3 linked regions of the Candidatus Nitrosotalea okcheonensis genome follow. The protein of the gene in region 1 binds, or shares a complex with, the protein of each later gene. Links are inferred from orthologs where the notes say so. Each region holds a gene or a part of one and is shown in the gene's direction. Other genes may lie near its edges. The genes, in order: pcn, fen and rnhB.

The links.
Region 2: the proteins of pcn (region 1) and fen are in contact, whole or in part, in a crystal structure (PDB 1RXZ), measured with the Archaeoglobus fulgidus proteins. The link is inferred for Candidatus Nitrosotalea okcheonensis from one-to-one orthologs. Residues at the interface, in WP_010877842.1 of Archaeoglobus fulgidus: Asn43, Val44, Ala45, Met46, Pro120, Arg121, Pro123, Leu125, Gln151, Met192, Ser194, Asn218, Tyr219, Pro220, Ile237, Leu238, Ala239, Pro240, Arg241, Ile242, Glu243, Ser244; in WP_010877775.1 of Archaeoglobus fulgidus: Lys326, Ser327, Thr328, Gln329, Ala330, Thr331, Leu332, Glu333, Arg334, Trp335, Phe336.
Region 3: the proteins of pcn (region 1) and rnhB are in contact, whole or in part, in a crystal structure (PDB 3P83), measured with the Archaeoglobus fulgidus proteins. The link is inferred for Candidatus Nitrosotalea okcheonensis from one-to-one orthologs. Residues at the interface, in WP_010877842.1 of Archaeoglobus fulgidus: Val39, Ala42, Asn43, Val44, Ala45, Met46, Leu125, Asp168, Ser194, Asn218, Tyr219, Pro220, Ile237, Leu238, Ala239, Pro240, Arg241, Ile242, Glu243, Ser244; in WP_010878125.1 of Archaeoglobus fulgidus: Ala74, Ile178, Ala179, Ile183, Arg190, Ser195, Asn196, Leu197, Arg198, Gln199, Lys200, Thr201, Leu202, Asp203, Phe205.

Annotation. Positions count from the first base shown.
Region 1 is NZ_LT841358.1:1,439,145-1,446,955, reverse strand. Bases 2,669-5,472 are described here. They hold pcn (proliferating cell nuclear antigen (pcna)), read left to right. Parts: upstream 2,669-3,599; coding sequence 3,600-4,346; downstream 4,347-5,472. Other genes in these bases: BQ3481_RS08615 (aspartate kinase), read left to right, coding at 4,383-5,472; BQ3481_RS08630 (hypothetical protein), read left to right, coding at 2,669-3,017. Also shown: BQ3481_RS08655 (NADH-quinone oxidoreductase subunit I), read left to right, coding at 1-254; BQ3481_RS08650 (dual specificity protein phosphatase 23), read left to right, coding at 336-830; BQ3481_RS11630 (DEAD/DEAH box helicase family protein), read right to left, coding at 832-978; BQ3481_RS08645 (hypothetical protein), read right to left, coding at 1,092-1,634; BQ3481_RS08640 (RpoL/Rpb11 RNA polymerase subunit family protein), read left to right, coding at 1,682-1,963; BQ3481_RS08635 (transcription factor S), read left to right, coding at 1,964-2,278; more of BQ3481_RS08630, read left to right, coding at 2,370-2,668; more of BQ3481_RS08615, read left to right, coding at 5,473-5,780; BQ3481_RS08610 (DUF7482 domain-containing protein), read left to right, coding at 5,831-7,279; cobJ (precorrin-3B C(17)-methyltransferase), read left to right, coding at 7,324-7,811.
Region 2 is NZ_LT841358.1:739,198-747,091, forward strand. The notes cover bases 2,439-5,325. They hold fen (flap endonuclease-1), read left to right. Parts: upstream 2,439-3,312; coding sequence 3,313-4,338; downstream 4,339-5,325. Other genes in these bases: BQ3481_RS04485 (hypothetical protein), read left to right, coding at 2,875-3,054; BQ3481_RS04490 (hypothetical protein), read left to right, coding at 3,103-3,282; BQ3481_RS04500 (hypothetical protein), read left to right, coding at 4,625-5,011; BQ3481_RS04505 (hypothetical protein), read left to right, coding at 5,052-5,325. In the rest of the region: BQ3481_RS04450 (hypothetical protein), read left to right, coding at 1-120; BQ3481_RS11970 (helix-turn-helix domain-containing protein), read left to right, coding at 205-492; BQ3481_RS04460 (hypothetical protein), read left to right, coding at 509-1,060; BQ3481_RS04465 (hypothetical protein), read right to left, coding at 1,124-1,408; BQ3481_RS04475 (hypothetical protein), read right to left, coding at 1,802-2,353; more of BQ3481_RS04505, read left to right, coding at 5,326-5,456; BQ3481_RS04510 (hypothetical protein), read left to right, coding at 5,656-6,744; BQ3481_RS04515 (hypothetical protein), read left to right, coding at 6,826-7,239; BQ3481_RS04520 (hypothetical protein), read right to left, coding at 7,411-7,650. UniProt on the Methanocaldococcus jannaschii protein: Structure-specific nuclease with 5'-flap endonuclease and 5'-3' exonuclease activities involved in DNA replication and repair.
Region 3 is NZ_LT841358.1:1,095,362-1,103,123, reverse strand. What follows is about bases 1,740-4,494. They hold rnhB (ribonuclease HII), read left to right. Parts: upstream 1,740-2,682; coding sequence 2,683-3,306; downstream 3,307-4,494. Other genes in these bases: BQ3481_RS06500 (NOP5/NOP56 family protein), read right to left, coding at 3,953-4,494; BQ3481_RS06505 (fibrillarin-like rRNA/tRNA 2'-O-methyltransferase), read right to left, coding at 3,298-3,972; BQ3481_RS06515 (hypothetical protein), read left to right, coding at 2,332-2,592; BQ3481_RS06520 (GAF domain-containing protein), read right to left, coding at 1,740-2,175. Outside these bases: BQ3481_RS06525 (tRNA (guanine-N1)-methyltransferase), read right to left, coding at 1-1,096; more of BQ3481_RS06520, read right to left, coding at 1,183-1,739; more of BQ3481_RS06500, read right to left, coding at 4,495-5,218; BQ3481_RS06495 (dihydroorotate dehydrogenase), read left to right, coding at 5,311-6,219; BQ3481_RS06490 (dihydroorotate dehydrogenase electron transfer subunit), read left to right, coding at 6,203-7,015; BQ3481_RS06485 (B12-binding domain-containing radical SAM protein), read left to right, coding at 7,107-7,762. UniProt on the Methanocaldococcus jannaschii protein: Endonuclease that specifically degrades the RNA of RNA-DNA hybrids.

The DNA of each region.
Region 1 (7,811 bases):
GATGTGCACTCTGCGTAGAGATTTGTACATCACTAGGCCCAGACGTATTAAGAGTAAAACCAGTAGAAGGCTGGAAGAGAGGTAAAGCATTTGTATTTTATCCAGAAAGATGCATTTCAGATGGTGCATGCATAGGTGTATGCCCAACAAAGGCAATCTTCTGGATGAGACCAATGGACTTTACTCCAGGTCAACCAGTACCACTCTACAGAAACTCTGTGTTCGTAAAGGGTTGGACTGAACTAATAGATTAAGTCCGCATAAAATTTCTCTTTTTCTTATTTTTATTTCTAAACTTCGTTTTCTACATATATGGTACAGTTTTATAATATACCATGAGCAAACCCGGAAATCTCTGGCGAAAAATGCATGGAAAAATAGCAAAAAAGCCCACAAATTTTAGCTGGCTAATCAGTGACAAGTTAGCTGGCAGTGGAATGCCAACCTCTGTTTCTGAAATAGATTGGATATTAAAGCAAGGAGTAAAATCCATTGTTACAATGACCGAGAACTCACTCCCTGAATCATGGATAAAAAATGTAAAATATCTTCATGTTCCAACAGAAGACTTCTCTGCACCTGACGTGGAACAAATTGATGAAGCAGTAGAGTTTATTCAAAAAAGAATTGAAAATAATGAACCTGTAATGGTACACTGTGCTGCAGGTATGGGAAGAGCAGGTACTATTCTTGCTTGCTATCTTGTCAAATACCAAAAGGTTTCAGCAAAGGATGCTATACAAAAAGTACGAAAAGAGAGACCGGGTTCTATCCAGTCTGAATCCCAAGAAATAGCAATTGGCCTATACTACAAATCCATAAACAAGTAATTTACTCTGGTATGGATGTAGTTACCATCTTGCCGTTTTCAAGTTTGATAAACAAAAATCTGTTATCCTTGAAGATCAAAGTTATTTCACCGTTTTTTTCTTCTACTTCAAGCAGTTCTTGTCCTCTAAGTCCATCGAATTTTGTCATACTGATCCACCAATAATTCCATTTATGAGTGTTAAAAAGTAGAGATAACTAATTTTCGTTTAATCTCTAACAAAGAAATCTGTAGGCATTTGCAGTTATCACAATATACCCCACTATTTGGTGACTTCGATCTCAATTTCTTTAGAGTGTACAGTTTCATCAAATGGTTCTGCATAATCATGTTTGAACCACGAGACATAAACTTCTGCTTCTATCTTGTGTTTACCCACTCCAAGCTCTGATGCATTAAATTGCATTTTTTCATCAAAGTCAAGAAATATCTGTTGAGCTTCAGATTGGCTATTTGGAATAATTGGCTCAAAGTTCTTGGATATCTGTACCCAAATCTTTTTCTCTCCCATCTGTGTCAGCTTTGGATTTCGTGTCCAAAAAAGGGCAACTTTTTTGTACGTATCTAAGGGCTTACCAATTTCCTTCTTTCGGAGGCCACCTGTGTGGAGCTTTACTCCATATCTTAGCTTGAAGGTGTTGTCATGATTATTGTAAGCTTTTTCCCAATTTCTCTCAGTGAAAGCTTCTCTTAATGCGCCTATTACAGAAAATTTCACGTTTATTGTAATATTGTCTTCTGTTCCTGGCTTGTCTGATGCTTTCACCAGAGAAACTCCACTTATTGTATTTTTATCACTGGTCAACTAATTGGGGATGGTTTATATCCTCAATAAGTATTTTTTTGACTTACATGGATGTTCAACTGAAAAAGTCTTCTCCAAAAGAGGTTCAATTGGACATAAGCAAATCCGACATTAGCACTCTCTATATAGTACAGTATGAGATGCTCAAGGATCCTACTGTAGAGTTTGCAGGTGTGGTCTTGAGACACCCACTTACTAGACAACTTGCGATGCGAGTAAACACTTCAAAAGGCAATCCAGTAAAGGAAATAGAAAAGGCAACAAAGACAGCCTTGGAATACACTGCTGAGCTAAAAAAAATAATTTTCTCTAAAATTAAAGGTGACTAAATGAAATTCTGTCCCAAATGTCAGGCACGATTAAAGATAGATAGCTCTGACTCTGAATTTGTATGTCCCAAGTGTGGATACAGCGAAAAAGGAAACAAGGTAACAAAAGAAGTAAAAAATGAAGTTGTTCCTACCATTATTGCATTAGACGATAAAGAAATGAAAGAAGCGTTGCCAACAATCAAAATCGATTGCGAAAAATGTGGAAATAATGAAGCAGTGTGGTGGATGCTCCAAACAAGAAGCGCAGATGAACCAACCACTCAGTTTTATCGATGTATAAAATGCAGCTATACTTGGCGAAACTACGCATAGGTATCATTCGATTTCTTATAATCATCAAATAGATCGCAGTTATTATGAAACAACCTTCTGATTTACTAGGCGATGTTAATAGAACTACTACTTGTTAGCATACAAAGCAGTAAGACAACAGTTCACACCAACCACAGAACTTGGTAATATGATGAAAACATTTCAACAAATGGTGAATGAATGTATAAGAATCGGTCTTGAGGATAATATCTCAACATTAGGTAAGTTTTCATCTTTACATTACAGAGATTTAGACAAATACCAAATACAATCAAAATACAAACTTATTGCAATGTCACAGGCTATGGGCAGACTAGCTCAGAGAAAAAGAGACATCAAGAAAGGCAGAAATCCAAAATCACCCTATGTCAAAAAATTGTATCTTGTATCATGCTATGGATTCAAAATAAATGGAATGTTGCTTTCATTTCCAACCTCAAATGGTGACAAGTTCTTGGTCAAACTAAATGAGTACACCATGTCACAACTGGAAAATGCAGAACCAAGGTCATTTGTGATAACACCTGGTTCAGTATCAATCTCAGTAAGAAAACAAGTAGAGCAAATCATTCCAGAAAACGTGATTGGGATAGACAGGAACTTGAGAAACATAACAATATCAACTCCAAATCAAACTGTAATGTACAAGACTAGCAAGTTATTATCAATAAAGGAAAACACATCTCACGTGATATCGTCTTTTAAAAGATTTGATGTAAGAGTAAAGAGGCATTTCTAAAAAAGGCTTGGAAACAGGAGAACAAGGAGAATCCAGCAACATCTACACATAATCTCAAAAGACATTGTCAAAAAGGCAGTAGAATCAAAGTCAATGATAGTTTTGGAGGATCTAAAGGGAATAAGAAAATTATACAGAAAGGGAAATGGTCAGGGAAACAAGTATCGAAGAAGATTAAACTCATGGTCGTTCTATGAGTTGCAACGGCAGATCCAGTATAAGGCATCATGGGAAGGGATTCCAGTAAAATTTGTAGATCCAAAACGCACCAGCCAACTCTGTCCAATGTGCAGAGATAGAATCCAAGAGGACAGGTTACAACTTCGTAAATTGTTGTGCAATAATTGTAAGAGATCAATGGACCGCGATGTTGTTGCATCCATGAACATATCTTACAAGGGGTGGAGTAGGTTTTGCCATCCTAGAGGGCTTCCAGAAGAAGCGATGAAGGGAGAAGATGGAAAACTTACGGCCATTAATCCTGCAAGTAGATGGAAGCAAGTCGAGTTTAAAGACGCGAGCTGTAAACTTGACAGAACCCGCATAAGGTTTAACTTGAACATTCTGGAGATGTGAGTAAGTTTGGTATTTTCTGCAAAGACTGGGGGTTCTGAAGAATGGAAAGCAGTCATCTCTGCCATATCAACCCTAGTTGAAGAAGCTACATTCGAAGCTACTGGTGAAGGAATTGCCTTCCGCGGAATGGATCCATCACACGTAGCATTAATCGATATTGCTTGGCCTAATTCTGCATTTGAAAAATATGTTTGTGACGAAGATGTCAAGTTTGGAGTACGAATAGACGAGTTCTCAAAACTGATCAAAAGAGCTGATAAAAAAGACAATATAGAAATCAATATTTCTGAAGACAAGCTTTTACTTGTTACAATAGGTAAAAATAAGAAATACAAAATGCGATTGATTGAAAGTTCAGCAACTGATACACCACTTCCGAAAATTACCTACAATGCAAAAGTTGGTGTACTATCTACAGAATTTGACAAAATACTTGGTGATATACAAGTAGTTTCAGAATACTTGTCCATTAATGCTAATTCCACAAAAGCAGAATTTTCAGGACGTGGTGATTCTGGCGAGGCAATCATAACACTAGAAAAAGGAATGCCTGAAATGCCAGAAATTGAGGTAAAAGAAGATAGTAATGCAACCTACAGCTTGGAATATCTCAATAGTATAGTGAAAGCAATAGGTACTGTAGCAGGCACAGTGATTTGCGAATTTTCGAGTAAAATGCCGCTTAGATTAGAATTTAAGGTAGCAAACATAGGAAGAATTCACTTTTACCTTGCTCCTAGAGTTGAGAGTTAAAAGATTTTAAGGATAATGGGACGAGGTTAAACTGATTTGAAACTTGTTCTAAAATTCGGTGGAACTTCTGTCTCCTCCCCGCAAAATATACAAAATGTTTCAACTCTGATAAAAAAACTAACAAAAGAACACAAAATCATTCCAGTGTTTTCTGCCATAAGCGGAGTTACAGATGATTTAATCAGAATAACACATCTGATTCAAAATAGAAACAAGGAAGCTGCAAGTTCGCTTGCAAAGAAAATCATCAAGATGCATACTGATATTGCAGAACAATGTGTAAAGAACGCAAAAATAAAAAAAGACTTGATCAGCAAAATGAAGGCAGATCTTGATGAATTTGAGGATCTGTTGCATGGAATGTTGTTACTTGGAGAGGTCACACCGCGGTCTTCTGATTACATGATCTCATTTGGTGAAAGATTATCCATAAACTTGGTTGCATTTACATTAAATGAGATGGGTGTAAAGGCGGTACCACTTACAGGAAAAGATGTAGGAATAGTTACTGATTCTAATTTTGGAGGGGCAAAGCCACTCATGGATACAACACGCTTGCATGTATCTCATACTGTAGAAGATCTTTTACAAAAGAAAGCCATGCCAATAATTGGAGGATTTGCTGGAGCCGATCAGCATGGCAACATAACTACATTTGGAAGAGGTGGGTCTGATTATACTGCAACTATTATTGCATCAAGCATAAAAGCAGACGAAGTCTGGTTAATGAGCGATGTAGACGGTTTGATGACAACTGATCCAAAGATTGTAAAAGATGCTAAACTGATCAAGGAGGTATCATACATTGAAGCAATGGAAATGGCATTGTTTGGTGCAAAATACATTCATCCAAGAGCACTTGAGCCGCTTGTCGCAAAAAAAATTCCGTTGCGTATAAGAAATACGTTTAACATTGGTAATCTAGGTACGCTGGTTACTGCTACCCCTCAAGCTGATACACAAAAGACTGTAAAATGTGTCAGCACAATAAGGCATACCGGACTAATCGATGTTAGGGGTGGAAGTATGGTTGGTGCACCTGGTACTGCAGCTACAATATTTTCAATACTTGCAAAAGAAGGTATTAACATAATGATGATATCTCAAAGTCCATCCGAGTCATCCATATCAATTATAGTGAAGAAGAATGATTTGGACAAGGCCGTAAATGCACTTGAAATGAACTTGCTTGGTAAAGTCATTAAAAAAGTAGATGTTACAGTAGATGTCTCCATCTTGGCTCTCATTGGTTCTGGGATGAGGGGAATTACAGGTGTTGCCTCCAAAGTATTCACAGCTGTAGCAAAAAAAGGTGTAAATGTAATAATGATAGCCCAAGGTTCGTCTGAGCTTAATCTTGCATTTGTAGTCAAAGACTCTGATTGTAATGCAGCAGTACAGGCATTGCATGACGAGTTTAATCTTGGCAAGTGATCCAACTTCTTTCTAAAAGCATATTTATGTAAATTAGATGTTCATAGAACATGAACAGATTTTTACTTTTAGCAATTATTATCATAATTGGAGGCCTTGTAGCTTCATTATCATTATTCAATGATCAACTCGCTAATGCTGGTTCAATAAAGAAAATCCAATTCACCAAAACAATCACATCCATACAAGATCCTGGAATTGGTCACAGTAATGAACAGATAGCAATAGTGTTGCCGCCAAACAGCGGTTCCATTTACCATGGAACAATTACATACAGTTCAAGTCAGCCTGTTCAAATTGTTATTCTACATCAAATTAACAAGAATGATTCAAAGGGACAACCAATTTGGACAGTGGATGGCAATACACTTTATGCCCAGACAACAATTGACACAAATTCAACTGGTGGCAGTATGGATTTTGCAGGATCTGCAATAGGCCTTTATTCAACAAATTCTAGCCAGTTTACTGCTACCGTGAGTGTAGACGGATGGATAAGGGTAACAACTCCTGATGTTATTCAAGCTACCATTACACCATTAACGGAAAATTATACACTCAAACTAGCAGAAAGCACAATTCCAGTACAGATACCTATGCATGAGGGACTGGTCAATGGAAGGGCTGTTTATTATATCATAACAGATTCAAGCAATAATCTTGTAGCAAATACAATATCGGACAAACAAAACTGGAAGGTTCAACTATCGCCAGTATTGGCTCATGCTCCAATTACATCATTTGATAACATCTTCATCTTTACAAACGGTATCACTGGGAATGGAACACAAGGATATCAAAATGATGTGTTATCGTTTACCCCCTCTGACAATCAATATAGTCCATTAAGCAAGGTAATTCAGGTATCGTGGAATATAGGACGAGGACCATTTCTTCTTAATTCTACACAAGCGATTCTTGATGCAAACATGACTGGAAAAATAAAACTGACTGTCACTGATACAATCTTGAATACTCCCCAAGTAATCTGGAATGGAGGTACATTGAATGTAAGAGCCAATAAGATATTGTCAGATCAGACATCGTATTTGAATGGACAAGTACTTGATATCAATGTAAATAGTATGACTGCAACCTTTGTTGGACATAGAGGATGGGGACCAGATGGAAAGACAATATACTATATCATTACTGCGGGAACTCCTAAAGGACCTGCACAGACTATGGGAATTCAATACATTCCTTCACTTTCACTTCTTGGCTTGTCAGCAAGAGATGTCTATCACTTTACTAATGGTTTGCAAGGTGCAGGACCATTTGGTTATCAAGAAGGAATTTCTAGTGCACAACCAGGGGATTCTACTTACAGTCCTATCTGTAAAATTTCAATAATAAATTGGAACGATCCAAGCAATGCAAAAGTTTTAGAAAATAAAAATGATATTGAATATGAACGATCCGCAGGAAATATCACAGTACGGGAAGCAACAACTCTTGGCAACAGTTACATTCTTGATTGCCCAATCATAACTCAATGAAAACATCAAAAGGGATAAATTTACTTTGAAAATCTCTACTATACATGACCGGCAAGCTGTTTATTGTAGGTGTAGGTCCTGGTCATCATGACCATATGACTTTTCGCGCAAAGCAAGCAATTGAAGAAAGTAACACAATTGTTGGCTATGAAACATATGTTAACTTGGTTGCGGATCTGATAGAAGGAAAAGAAGTTCACAGATATGCAATGACACAAGAAGTTGAAAGGGCACACCAGTGTATCGATCTTGCAAAATCTGGAAAGATAGTATCGCTTGTATCAAGTGGAGATCCGGGAATATATGGTATGGCAGGCCTGATCTATGAAATTTTGGCAGAAGAGGGATGGGACAGAAAAATTGGTCTTCATGTTGAAATAGTTCCGGGAGTTTCATCGCTCAATTCTTGTGCTGCACTAGTTGGTTCTCCTCTCATGACAGATTTTGCTGTAGTAAGCATGAGTGATCTGCTTGTACCTTGGGAGATTATAACAAAGAGAGTAGAAGCAGCAGCGCAGGGTGATTTTGTTAT
Region 2 (7,894 bases), 700 kb from region 1 along the record:
ATATCCAATACTGCAAGAGAGATAATGTCAAATCTATTGGCAGGATCTCTTTTGATGCATCTGCTCTTTGGTTTCATGCTGGGAATGGCTTTCTACGTACTGGCACGAAGATATACGTGATTACGTGTAGAGTATCAGAGATAATGCCCGCTTAGCGTATCACAATTAATGTCCGCATAAACACCCACGGCATGCTTCTGATGCATGGTAAAAGTAACAGATGAAATCAGAATCAGGGCGGTCATTTTGCATACCCTCAATGGCAAACATGCAAAGGAAATTTGTTCTGCGTATGCGATATCTGACCTAACCCTCAGAAGATGGGTCAGATCATACAGGAGTGGGGGTGGCTGGAATCAGACACAAAATGGATCCATTAAAGTTATTACAACGAGGAAGTTTACATGTCTTCAAAGCAGAAATACAATAAAAATAATTCTGAACCGTATGATCAGTCTTATTAGAATCTTTAAAGTACATCACACATGTTAAGAGAATGTGGGAAATAATGAAAGGAGATCTAAAATTAAATAATAAATCAAATGTCACACTATCTATAGATACTGCAATTTTTAATGAAATAAAAAAATATGCTGAAGATCAAGGACAAAGTGTCAATGCGTTGTTGAATACTGTGTTGACAAAGTATGTTCTGCTCTATGGACCTGCTGAGGTGCAAGAGGGCATGCTAGTTCCGCACAAGTTCTTTAGTGGGTTACTGAAATACATTCCTGATGATGATCTGTTGGAGTTGATACATGAAGATGGTTTTGAAGCTATCAGATCAATTTTCGTACAAGGGGGAATTTCATTTAGTATTGATAATATGATCACATACGTTTTTGAACGCATTGCTCTATGGGCTGGTACATACTACAAATTCCGTAGTTATCATGATGATGATGGTTGGCTATGTCTTGCCTTTGAACATAGTTATGGGATAAAATGGTCTAAAGCCTTAGGTGAATCTCTCTCTATTATCATTAAAGAAATATTGAATCATGATTCAGAACATAAAATTACTGCCTCAACAACACTCATCCGAGTAAACGTTAAATGATGTTTTCTACTCTTCTAATATGATATTGTAAATTAATTTTCATAATTTTTCTTACTGTAAATTTCAGAACACTTGTTGGTCCATGGTAAAAACTTCGCTGTGCCCAGATTTTGGTACGTAAATAACTGTATGATGGTTTTGACGTAGATCGTCGCGCCACTGTTTCTTTTTACTCGGTTCAATCTTTGAAACATCATATGAGCACATTATAGAACCTCCAAGATCGTCAAATTGATTTTGAACATCTCTTTCAATGTTCAATTCTGCAGAAATTCTTTCCATGGTATCTACATTTGGAATAATTCTAGAAACTATTCGAAATGGTGTTCTGATATTCATCTGAATCATTATCCAATCTCTCCTACAATGCAAAATCTCATCTCGACTACCAGATCTATGACTAATTTGTAAAATACGTTAGTTGTTTACTCTGGAAATATTTCAAAGGAATGCCATAATTTAACATTTCAATAACTATGGAGCAAGAATCTTCTTCTGTTGCATACCTGCATTCTTCTCCACTTGTTAGCCCGTTTTTTATGAACCTGAACATTATCATCTTGGCATGTTCTAGATCCTCGTAAAGTAGGAGTATGTGCTTACGTGATGTAAGATTATCTACATAATTAATCGGGTATCACATATTGTTTTCAATTACGTGACTTGGGAACAAATTGAATATTTAATACCCTGCCACTGATCTACACTGTTTACACGATAAAAATGTCATTAGTCTTACAGTTATTTTTTATCTACTTTTACTAATACTGCTGTTGATAGGGCTTTGAAAGTAGAAGTCTGGTTTGCCATCTCTCTGATCATATTACAGATGCTTGCTCCTAATATCCTAGACCACTTGATTCCTAATTTATGGTCAAACACAAGACATGTGTATCCTTCTTCATCAACATAGTGTCGAAATCGTCGATATGCTCCCGCCCATAATGCAACTTTTTCAAAATGATGTTTAATTAAACCGTCTAGTGTGAAAGGTATGTTGTCATGCACATAAACGGCTTGCATTGTTTCCACTGAAACGTTGGTTAACAATTCAATGTGTTTATTTTCATCTAATAATTCTATGAATGCTTCAAAATATTTTCTCGGTATGGATGCACCCTCTTGATCTTCAAGATGTTTATAAAATAATACATGTTTTGCCAGTATGGTATTAATTTTTGTGTTAACGCTTATTGTTTGATTTTTTGAATCTTTTTTTATTTCATTAAAAATTGCAGTATCTATAGATAGTGTGACATTTGATTTATTATTTAATTTTAGATCTCCTTTCATTATTTCCCACATTCTCTTAACATGTGTGATGTACTTTAAAGATTCTAATAAGACTGATCATACGGTTCAGAATTATTTTTATTGTATTTCCATTGTTACAGTATTTGTGGAAACTTTTGTTGTAACTTTTGCTGAGAATGATTTCGTGAGCATATCAGAAAATGAGGTCGCTAGCACTGCGACAGTACGAAGCCAAGAGTTACAGAAGATTCGTTGTTTTTTACAACGTTTCCAAGTCTTCTTATCTCTACGTCCTGACTGAGTGTATAACAATTTCAAAAAATTAGGCGTGAACTATTTAAAGAAAAAATAGGTACGCCAGGTAAGGGATTCGAACCCCTGCATGCTTGCGCATAACCGCTACCTTGTTTTTGATCTCGAGGCGGTCGCCGTTCCGCTTGGCTAACCTGGCACTTGTTAGAAAGTTGGATTTTGGTACATAAATAACATGGCAATGAAACTGATCAGTAGATCAAGTATATAATAAAGGATATAAAGTAGATAATTTATTATCTAAACAAATGGAGACAATAATAAAAAAGACAGTCTCAATAGAATATGCAGGCAAAAAACACGCAGTCTCAGATGATCTTACCATATCATTACTCTTGGCCCAAATTGGCCTCCCAGAGGACACGCATGTTAGGATGGTTCCAACAAAAGAAGGGTTCATAATCATACCACAGACAGAAAAAAATTGATAATAGATAATTTATCATTGATATTAAACCATGATACAGTGATACCCATTGGCAAAGACTAGAATTTCCATAACAATTGATGATAGCATTGCAAAGGCAATAGAACTGTATTACAGAGAAAAGGTAAAAAATGCAGCAGAAAAGGGAGAAGCAATACCAAAACTATCAAACATTTACGAGGAAATTATAGAAAAGGGCTGGGACAAGTCTTTTCTAAAAAAGAAATAAGAATACTTGAAAACAACGTAACATCAAGAGATGGGCCTAGATCTAAAACAGCTTTGTGTGAGGGACAGGACAAACCTAGAGTCGTTTACATCAAAAATTGTTGCAATAGATGCATACAATGCAATATACCAGTTTCTATCAATAATTCGCGGACCTGATGGACTTCCATTAACTGATTACAATGGAAAGATAACAAGTCACATCAGTGGGCTTTTTTACAGGAACATCAATTTTTTGTCGCTTGGAATAAAGCCTGTTTATGTCTTTGACGGCAGGCCCCCGTCGTTAAAGTCTGCAGAAATACAGAGAAGAAAGCAGGTAAAAAAAGATGCTACTGTAAAATATGAAAAAGCAATAAGCGAGGGAAATTATGTCGAGGCAAAAAAGTTTGCCCAGCAGACATCGGTTTTGCGTGACGACATGGTAGACGAGTCAAAAAAATTTCTTGACTTGTTTGGCATACCATGGATCCAGGCACCATCAGAGGGAGAGGCAACTGCCGCACAGATGACAATATCTGGACAGGCATATGCGTCTGCAAGTCAAGACTTTGATTCGTTGTTGTTTGGCGCAAAAAAACTTGTCAGAAACTTTACAAACAGTGGCAAGCGAAAACTGCCAAATAGAAATACTACGATTGAGATAGAGCCTGAAGTTATCCAGCTTGACAAGACACTTTCATCACTTGGTGTGACGCGAGAGCAGCTTGTGGATATTGGCATTCTGATTGGCACTGACTTTAATCCAGATGGGTTTGAGAGGATTGGCCCCAAGACTGCATTGAAGATGATAAAGGACAATGGTGCTCTTGAAAATATCTCGCAGATTCAGGAGAAACTCGAAGAGATTGACTACAAACAGATACGTAATATTTTCTTGAATCCACAGGTTGCTGACATATCTGAGATAAAGTTTGGCAATGTCGACTATTCTGGAGCTGTAAATTACCTTACAAAGGAGAGAAGTTTTTCACTTGACCGTGTAGACACTTCATTGAACAGGCTCAAAAAAGCGTTAGAGAAAAAAAGTCACAACCTTGAACAGTGGTTTACGTAAACTAACACGCCGATTTTATTTATTCATCTGGCTTTCTGAACTCTGTGGTACAAACACTAGTTGAAGTGATAGAAGAATTTGATCCTGTAAAAGATTACGGAATAGAAATCAGAAAACAGTACAGGATGTGCCTTTCTGTTCTGAAAAAAGGACAGAAGATTAATCCAAATGAGTTTATCAAGAGCAATCTAAACAGATTTACTCACGGAAAAAAATCATTCAAAACAAACAGGGAAGCAGTGTACCATGCTTTTTGGATAGGAAAGAAAGTTGGCATCTCAAACCATTGTCACGTGAAGAATCAGGAGTACACAACTCATTTGATAATTTTTGTAATCCCGAGTCTGTATCATATTTTATTGATCAGCACAGAGAAAGCAGATACAGAAACCTCACAGCAGTAAAAGGAACAGGAACCAGGTATGCTTACGGGTACCTATTATGGAGGTTTGACACCTGGTTGCACGGCAAGACTTTTCCGTTCAATCAGGAGGTCATGGTAGGAAACAACACATACCAGAGAACCATAGAAAACGTTACTCTTGACGGAGTGGAACACTTGTTAAGGCTTTACCAGCAGCCATTCAAAACAGAATCGGATTTTATCAGGGTTGTAAAAAGATACCTGTTGATCCAATGCATGCAAACAAGCGCGCCAGGACAATCAAGATAGACTACAATGCCATCAAGTCATTGAGAAAAACGATTCGCCTTTGCATTTCAGGTTTGACTATAACGCAAGATACAAGACTACAAATGGAGAAGATGAGCAGGCGTCACTGAGTCTTGAAGACATGGTCAATCTTTTGACCGTGGGCAAGCCAAGCCTGATGCAAAAGGCAGTATTCCTATGCAAGTTGCACAGGGGCTGGACACCTCAACGCTTACAGACAGGTTCAACTTCCAAGGTTCGTCACGAGGGTAAGATCTTGAATCGCGATATGCCATATGGTAAAGTTCTTGCGGTTTCAAGACAAAAGGAGCTACGGCAAGAAAACCTGATGGTATCAATTAGGTTCATGAGGGGCTTGGCGCAATCCATTGTGCGCATGCAAGAAAAAATAGAATGGATGAAAAATGAATACGGCGATGAGGCAATCAAAAATACCTTTGAATAAAATTAACGCCTAATTTTCTTTAGTTTTCAAATAGGTTTTTAGAGCATTTCATAGATTAGAAAGAAGCCACATTTTGAAATCCATTTACCTCAGATATCTGATCATTATAGCATCTAGACTATAATATTATACAAATAATGGTATAATATTATATCAACAATACTATAATATTATACCATTATTACTATAGATACACACTATGAATAAAACAACATTGAGAATTCTAGAGGTATTATCAAGCGAGATAGGCACCGGATTATCCATTAATCATCTCACTGACAAAATACATACTCGATTCAATACGGGTTTTTACAGGGATGTATACAAAAATGTACAATCCCTTGCCAAACAGAGAATATTACAAATATCAAAAGAGGGTAATTCATCCATCATTTCTTTGAACTTTGATGATCCATTCTTAGTGGATATGTTAGCAGAAATGGAATTGGAGCGCAAACGTAATTTTCTTCAAAAAAGAAAAGAATTTCAAATATGGATATCCACATTATCTAGTAGAATAATTGACTATTCTTTCATAAATTCAATATCTTTGATTCGTCCAGAACTAAATGCAAAACTAAATCGTGCAGAGCTTCTTTTTTTGATTTCCAATCAAACCAATCAAACCAATCAAAACGATATGGAATACCATCAACGTGACAAACTTCATGAACTAACAGATTCCCTTCAAAAAGAATACAACATCAGCATAGATGCATTAATCATGAATCCAGAAGAATTTATCATAACATTTCGTTCAAGCAGTATAAACCCAGTAAAAGAAATGATGTCCAATAAAATTGTAATATTCTTTCCACAGATGTTTTGGCTTGAAATTGGAAATACAATAAAGAAAGAGCGACCTTTTAAAACTGAAGAATATGAAATACGCCCTTTGAAAATTACCGAGGAAGAACTCGTATCAAACCTTGCAATGTTGGGATACAAAGAGATTGGAACAGACATAAGACCGCCTTCGAAATTAATAGGAATAGAATATATCATAATTTCAATTTTGATGGGAAATGATTCAAGGAGAATAGATGCAGTTCCAATAATAATTGCAAAAAATCAAGATATGATAAATTATGATCTTTTGATATTCCTATCTACAAAATATCATACATCGGATTTATTGTATTCATTGCTCAAGGCACTAGATCAAATCAAACCCACTGCACGTGCTAAGAAGATATTAGATAGACTGCATTTTATGCACATAGGTGAAGTTCAGATAGATTTGAAGGATTTAGAGAAGAGGTTGAGATTGTATAATGTCATTAAATAAGAATTCACTTTTGGAGTTCCTAGAGGTTTTAGATGATGAATTCACGAAGAAAATAATCATCGTAGCTGCGGGGGTACCGCAATGACGCTCTTAGATGGAAAACCATCCACAATAGATGTTGATTTTACAGTGCCTAAGGAATACTATGATGATTTTCTATCCGCGTTAAAAACTGTCCCGCATGGATTTAAAGTAGAAGCATGGCCTGAAGGTCAAGTATTTAGTCAGATGTTGCCATCTGATTATCTAGCTATAAGCATCCTGATAGAAACTACGTTAAAACACATCGAATTAAGGGCTTTACATCCTTTAGATATAGTAATCACCAAAATAGGCAGATTAATTGGAAGAGATTTGGGCGACATTGAGATTTGCATTAGAAACTTTGGGCTAAAAGCAGATCAGATACGTGAAAGAGCAAGTAAAATTGGTTATGCTGGAAATGACGAAGTGTATGAAATGAAATTGAATGTAGTAATTCGAGATTTCTTTTGATTGCAGTAATGAAATATCAAATACAGTTGTACAAAAAAGTCATACTTTGAAACTATTTTATGGTGTAAATATATTGAACCAGTGGTTCAAGTAAACAGGTGTTATTCACTACCGCCTTACATCATATGATATATTTTATAAAAACATAAGGTTCTGAAATAATATTCTTTATTATTTCACAGGAACCTGAGTCTGTTCATTGTCTGTCTTTTTCTGTTTTGAGATCATCTTACTTAACACGGCATACAATCCAATGAATGCAATCTGACATATTTCAATTGGTTGTATGAGTATGGCAAAACCTATTCCCAGAGACCCATGAGTGTCATTTCTGTGAAATCCACCTTCCGGTACATTTCCCTGTGAAAAATTGCCTTTGTAACCAGGACTTGTGGCCCACCAAAGTGTCACAATTCTTTGTTAGGTAAACCTAGTATCTCAAATAAAAAATAAAAAAGACATATGAATTTATCAGAAATAAATATTGTAAATGCAAAGTTATGAGAAACATTTCATGAAAATAAATTCGACCATTTTAGACTTTTCCAGTAATTTCAAACCAGTATATTTACAGATTCATTCTTGCAGAGAATGACTGTATTTTTTGTATCAGATCTCAGAGATTGGTTAAAACTTAGAAAAGATACGCGAATCT
Region 3 (7,762 bases), 340 kb from region 1 along the record:
CTGTCTTGAATCCTGTGGGATTCATGCTTGTTCTTGTAGCCTTTTTGCCTACTTCTCTGATCTTTTCTATTATTTTGGAAAGAGAGGGTGGGGCAGATTGCTTTCTATGTCCAATCTCATCTAGAGTGAAATATGTGGGAGGCATGCCTATCTCTTCTTGGCATTTTTCAAGTACAGCTTTACAAGACTTGTCAATTGTCATGTTTTTTTCCTCTACTACCATGGAATCGATAAAATTTTTGTCGTATAGATCTTCTGTCCAAAGAGGTCCTGCAAGTTTTGCCTTTGAATTACAAATATTGCATATGTGCTCTATGTCACGTACAACTTTTCTGTTCCCACAATTATCACAATGTAAAATATATCCCATGCAATTTTTGGTATTTGTTCTAACAAGTATCTTGACATAGGCCTTGTAGTAATGCATGTTGTGCTGGACAAATAGTGGCGATATCATAATGTCCATTCTACCTGCCACCATATTCATGCATCCTAGAATCAATCGTAATGCTATCTCATTTCCGTATATTGTTCTAATGGGAGTTCCATAATACTTGCGCTGGCATGCCTCTGGAAATATTCCATGTAATACAGTCATGTCAGTAGCTGTTACCGACAAGAGTCCGCCATGAAATGTTGCCCTCATTGCACAATCAAGATAACGCGAGGGTGAACCAAATGGATCCACATCTACAATTGCACCGCGTCCATCTCTTGTTGAGTGCAGACTCAAAAACCTACAAGCTTCATTTTCTGAAAAATCGCATTTTGTAACTTGATTTAATTTTGCAATACTTTTCCCAATCTCTAAGGCTTGCTGGTTGACATCATTTGCTATTACTTTCTCTATTGATTCTATTTCGTTTGCAACTCTTATGCTTCTTGCTCCAATACCGGCAAGTGAATCTAAAAAGATCTTTGGGCCCTTGAAGTTTTTAAGAAATGCAGAATATGCTATTATTGAAAAATCTCTACTAATTCTTGCCCTTGGGTTGAAAAATGCAGGTTCCTTTGGGGGTGTTTTTTCTGATAGAGATTCCCTTGGCACCAAAAGTTTTGTACTCCCTTCTGTTATTTCTACAAGTTCGGATTCCAACAGGTTGTCTTGTCAAAATTGATTTAATAAATTGAAATGGCCACACTGGATATTGACAAAATGACATAATGGTTGTTAATTTTTCCTCAAATGAGAAGAAAGTCTTTTGTTTCAAAAAAACCCGAAAGCTCCTTTGAGAGCTGGTCTGAGAATATTCCTAGGATCTCAAAATCGCTTGGTGTGAGTGATTTTCCACTGAAAATAGCTAAAACAGCTACAACTTCACTCTTGTACAATATTGGATACCCTGCAAAAGACCTGATCTTCTCTTTTTTTGCCCATTCGTGATATTTTATTCTGGGATCATGTACCACATCATTTGAAACCGCGGGTCTCTTTGTCTTTACAATAGAACCAATTTTTAAAGAATTTTGAGATACTCTGGAAAACTCACCATTTATGTTCTTGTACTTGCCTGCACTGTATTTTAGAATCAGTGTTTTTGATTTCTTGTCATAAAACCAGATTCGTGCGAACTTGGCATTGAAATATTTTACAAGATTCTCTACTATGGACTGGAGTCGATCATTTAGACTGTCATACTTTTTAATAGAATTCAATATGGTATACACTTGAAGCTTTTTTTCATTAACCACATGTTCATCAAATAGGACATAAGGCGCAGATTTTGTAGCCTTTGATTCATAGGAACGAAAATCAGATATCACATCTGCAAATCTATTTAGAAAATTGTTTGTTTCAAGATCGTATTGTTCTATTGATGAGAAGACAAAATGACAAACCCAGTCAAAATCTCCGCTCAGTCTTGCTGAATAGATACAAAAGGAAGACTCGTTTAGATATCTTGTCAACCTGTTAATTCCATCTGAAATATTCTTAGAAAATTTGAATTTAACAAGTATTGTCCTGTTGACTTTATCTGATACTAGATTTGGATTCAAAATAACAGAATACCCTAGAATCGATTTGTTTTTGTCAAGCCTTACGAGTCTTTGTCGTACAGCTCTATCGGTAATTGTACAGCCAATGCCTTGAAGTGTACTGGCTATCTCCTGTGAGGAAATTCTTGCATTTCTTCCCAGATGAGAGAGTATTACTTTGTCTATCTCATCGAGCATAATTTTACATTGATACATGTTATTAATATCAATTTCCGATCTGGAAATTATAACCCGGAATATACTATATTATAATGTAATTTGCTTCCAAAATGGAAATTTCTCATGATAATTTCTTCCATAGTAAATATAGCCATGAATCACGGTAAATGATACATGAATAAAAGATCAATCAACAAATTTGCTATATTGGTGATCTTGATGATAGCTGTGCCTGAAGCTGTTGGGCATATTCTTTTTGAGCGAGCTCACTCTCCAGATTCGTCTGTGAATGCAGCAATTGCATTTACAGATAATCTTCATGATCATTCTGACAAGAGTGGAGTATGTCACCTTGCCATAATGAGTGATCAATCTGGCTCTAATATAGCGCGAGCTGCTGGTCTGCAAGGAAAATATGGCGATCTTTCATGCTAGTTTTTTTATAATGTTGCTTTTCATAATCTATGAAACGATCACTTGATCCCTAAGATGATTTAATACGTCTGCCACAGGAATAAGTCAAATATGCTAGTCTGCGGAGTCGACGACGCAGGACGGGGTTCAGTTCTCGGTCCACTTGTAATATCTGGGATATCTATTGAACAAAAAAATATAAAACAGCTTGTTAAGATTGGCGTCAAAGACTCAAAACAACTCAGTCCTCAATCACGAGAAAAATTATACGGGCAGATACTATCTATTGTAGAAGGTTATCACGTTGCAAAAATTTCTCCAAAGACAATAGATAAGAGCGTCAGTAAAAATCTGTTAAACAAACTTGAAGCAGACTATATGGCCAAAGTTATAAAAAAACTGGAGGCAGACTCATCATATGTTGACTCATGTGACGTAAACCCAAAACGGTTTGGTCTCTACATATCAAATATAGTCAAGACTGGAAAAATCGTTTCAAGTCATCATGCTGACAGAAAATACCCTGTGGTCTCTGCAGCTTCAATCATTGCAAAAGTAAACAGAGACAGGGCTATAGAAAAACTACGAAAGAGTCACGATTTGGGAAGTGGATATCCATCTGATCCTAAAACTATGTGGTTCATCAAGGAATGGATATCTAAAAATGGAAATGTTCCTGAATTTGTTAGAAAGAGCTGGAAACCAGTCAAAATCTTGTTGAGTGTCTCATCCTAGATATTTTGCCACAATCATGCCATGGTCTCCTTCATAAGGTTCCAAGTTTATCTCTTGGACTATCTCAAAGTTGGCAGATAGTTTTTTGGCCTCTGAGCGCATTACCTGAGCTGGCTCTCTTGTAACATCGATACTTCTCGTTTTTATCACTAGCATCATATATCCGCCTTTTTTCAGATATGTTTTGCAATTTAATATTGCAATCTCTGTCTGGTCTGGCTGGGCAATATCTACATAGACAATATCAACAGGACCATATACTGAAAAATATTGTTTGGGACTACGCGCATCCTGTAAAATTGGAACGATGTTTGATCTAAACGAAGCTACTCTTTCCAGAAAATCTCTTGCAACTCTACTTGAGTGCTCTACTGCAAAAACAATTCCACTTGGACCAACGATGTCTGATACATGACTTGCAGTTGTTCCAGTTGATACTCCTAGATAAAGAACATTGGACTTTCTGACAATGGGCAAAATCTCAAGGCCATTCATTATCGCAGCACCGAGTTTGCTACGATAAGGATCCCATATTCTAAACTCTTCATCATCTATCTTGACTAGCTTTTCTCTATAGACTTGATTTCCGGGCACGAGATTTATGGTTGCAAGCCTCTTTTCTCCCTCGCTTTTTACCCAAAAAATATTATCTTCTTCGTTTTCCAAACTTCTTTCTCTTGTTTTTTTGCCAGTCGTTTCTCTTTTCTCCACCTCTTCCTCCTCCAAACCTTCTGTCTCCTCCAAACCTTCTGTCTCTATGTTCCTCATTTCTGTGTGGCTGGAAGGCTGGCCTCTCAGGCTCGTCCTTGTATTTTTCTCCTATTTCGGTAACACGTATGTTGAGTTTTTCAAGTAGCGTATCATTTCTTCCAGCGCCAAAGATATCCACTCTTGCACCAATTGCAGCTTTTGCAGCTATTGCTCTTGCAATTTTGCCTCTCTGCCATCGTGGAGCTGCATGAACTAGTTGATGCTGAAATAGTAAACCGTGCTTTGGTGGCTGTGCTCCAGTCTTGAGAGCTCTAAATAGAGCCTTTTCAGCGCCAAGAACTTGGATGGTGCTTGCAGGCATACTTGCAAGTCTCTTTAGACTTCCTGCCTTGGCAAGTATTCTTGCTCCTACTGCAGAGCCAAGTATGACTGAAATATTTGGCGCAATCAACTGCATTTGTGATTCGATGTGCTTTTCTAGCGATTGTCTTAATTCAAAAAGATCCAAGATCTGTTTTGCAATACTTTGAACTATGGTAAAATTCTCATCTGAGATTTGACCTCCTCTGCTCTTTTTTTGTAATAGTGATAACATCTCAGCCTTCTCTTCTGGAAAGCCTGCATCAAGATACGTGTTCTGGGTAAGATCATCTCTTCTTCCAGCCATTATGATTTTTGAATATCCACTGATTGTGTCTATCATGTTATCAAGCTCTGGAAAATGTAATCCATACCACTCTCTTACTCTGGAACTTAGCAAGTTGATTATCTTATCAATCTCATCTAATGTATTGATTGCTTGAATTATGTGCAAGTCTGGACTTTCAGAAATTTCTGTAACTCTTGATGATGAAAGACTTAGTGCAAAGTCTCGCAGTTTTCCCCTTGCATCTCCTTCATTTGTTGCAAATCCAGAATCTACAAGGACTCGTAATTTTGAAGACTGGATTGTCTCTATCTTTTTTTCATCCATAATGTCTGCTTCTATGGATTTTTTCCTCAAAAGTTTCAAAAGTGAAGAATCGTTTACAACAACGATACTTCCCAAATTAGTAAGAAAATGTTCTAACTCATTCAGACTGACCTGTTCTTTTTTTATCTCTACATATTGTGTAGCTGGATTTGAAAATGGAAACGATTTCACACATTTATTATCATCAAAAACTGCAATACCTAACTCTGTTAAAATTACAGAATGCATAGAGTGCATTTCCATGGCTTACTAAAAAATGTAACATTATAGATCCAGAACTATATCAAACGTTATAAGACAACTATTTTTTATTATTAGAAGTGAGTCCTGACATCTCAACTAATGTGGGCCCGATTGTACTTGAAAGACCAACTATGCTTGCATCTGGCATTCTAGGTATATCACTTGACGTTTTTGGTCGTCTATATAAAGAAGGAGCAGGTGCACTTGTTACCAAATCACTTAGCAGGGAACCATGGGATGGATACCCAAACCCAACTGTCGTTGGGCTACAACATGGATATCTAAATGCCGTCGGACTATCAAACCCCGGTGCATCATATTTTGCAAAAATGTTGTCATCAAATCAAGATGTTCCGATAATTATCAGCCTTGTTGGCTCTATTCCAGAGGACTTTACATTCATGATAAAACAATTTGAAAATGTAAAAATTCTTGGATACGAACTTAACCTGTCATGTCCTCATGTCGAAAAAGTTGGGCTTGAAGTAGGAGATGATCCTGAACTTGTCCACACCATAGTCAAATCCGTAAAAAAAGAATCAAAGGTTCCAGTGCTTGCAAAAGTTGGTCTTGGCTCTTCAGACTATTTAGAAACTGTACAAACTGCATGTGAAAGTGGAATTGATGGTATAACCGCAATAAACACATTACGTGCAATGGCAATTGATGTGGAAACAGCAAGGCCTATTCTGAGTCACAAAATTGGTGGACTGTCTGGACCTCCAATCAAGCCTGTTGCGGTAAGATGCGTCTATGAAATCTCATCCAAGTTTGATATCCCAATCATTGGTTGTGGTGGTATCTCAAGTTGGGAAGATGCAGTAGAATTTTTACTTGCAGGGTCAAGAGCCATACAGGTTGGCAGTGCTGTTGGAGAAAAATGGACTGGCGTCTTCTCTGAGATAAATAATGGGATATCAAAGTATATGGAAAAAAAGAATTTTAAAAAATTAAGTGAGATGGTTGGACTTGCAAAAAAGTTTTGATACTCCAAAGATTGTGACAATAGAGAAAGTGGTTGACGAAACTCCCACAGTACGCACTCTATTTTTCTCTGATGATACAATGTCCCAAGTTCTTCCAGGACAATTTGCGATGGTGTGGATACTTGGTGTAAATGAAATCCCGATGAGTGTAATGATATCACAAGAAAATGGCAAGGCCGCATTTACAGTAAGAAAACACGGGTTTGCCACTACAGAATTATTCTCAAAGAAGGTTGGAGATCAGATAGGTATTAGAGGACCATATGGAAATTCGTTTACAATAAAGCAAGGCAAACTACTTTTGGTTGGTGGAGGAACTGGACTTGTTCCTTTAATACGACTGGTTACATTTCTCAAGAAAACCGATGATGTAACAATCATCATGGGGGCAAAGACAAAATCTGAAGTCTTTTTTGAAGGACTGGCAAACAAACTACTTGAAGGTACTCTGCATAAAGTGATTGTTGTTACAGAAGATGGAAGCTATGGACAAAAGGGCCTCGTTACAGATGTGATGGAGAATTTATTCCATGAAACTGGGTTTGACGCAGTATATACATGTGGTCCTGAAAAAATGATGCACAAAGTTGTACAGATCGCATCCTCAAACAAGACACATGTTGAGGCAAGCATTGAAAGAATGATGAAATGTGGAATTGGAATTTGTGGTAGCTGTTGCTTTGGTGATGTGATGGCATGCAAGGATGGAACTGTTTTTGATGGGTCTACTCTACTTTCAAACAAAGAGTTTGGGTACACACACCGGAACAAATCAGGCGTGCTTGATAATTACTAGAATATGGAAATGCCGGAAAACTTAAAATGCTATAAAAATCCATCCAAATTGAAAATTGGCTAAGATTGTACTAACTGCAGACCGTACATTGATGTCTCCATATCGTGGAATATCATTGGCAACTTTCTTTGGTTGCGCTCCTGCGGTAGATCCACACAGACCGAAAAACAGTTTCTGGTACTATATTTTAAAAGATCAGGTAACACCAAAAGTTCTCTTTGATTTTATCTGTAATCCTATAGGTCAAAAAAATGGTATTGCAAATTATGCTCCATATGGACTACGAAAAGTAGAAGCTGCTCTTCTCAGAGATGGATACAAGAGAGAAGAAGTTGTAGTGGCACATCCTGATCATGTGGACAAGTTTATTGGTCCTGAAACTGAAGTGGTTGGAACCTATGAAATGGATCCTCTTGGAATGGGTCCTGTAACTATGACATTTACCTATGGTAGAAAACAGACATCATATGATGAATTTTACAATCGCGATTTACACATGAAGATAAATGCTGCAAAAAAGAAAAACGGAAGCCATGCCAAAGTAATTGCTGGAGCTTCTGGAACTTGGCAGTATAATTATGATCCAAAAAAGATCCAAGAATATGGATTGTATGCAGTATTGGAAGGAGAGCTGGGTGGCATTGCACCAGAAATTGATGGACATGCTGGAGAATTTTTCAATAAACTAATTGCTGGAGAATTTGAAAACATGAATCCATTTGTTAAGAGCGATTTCAAAGTTGAAGT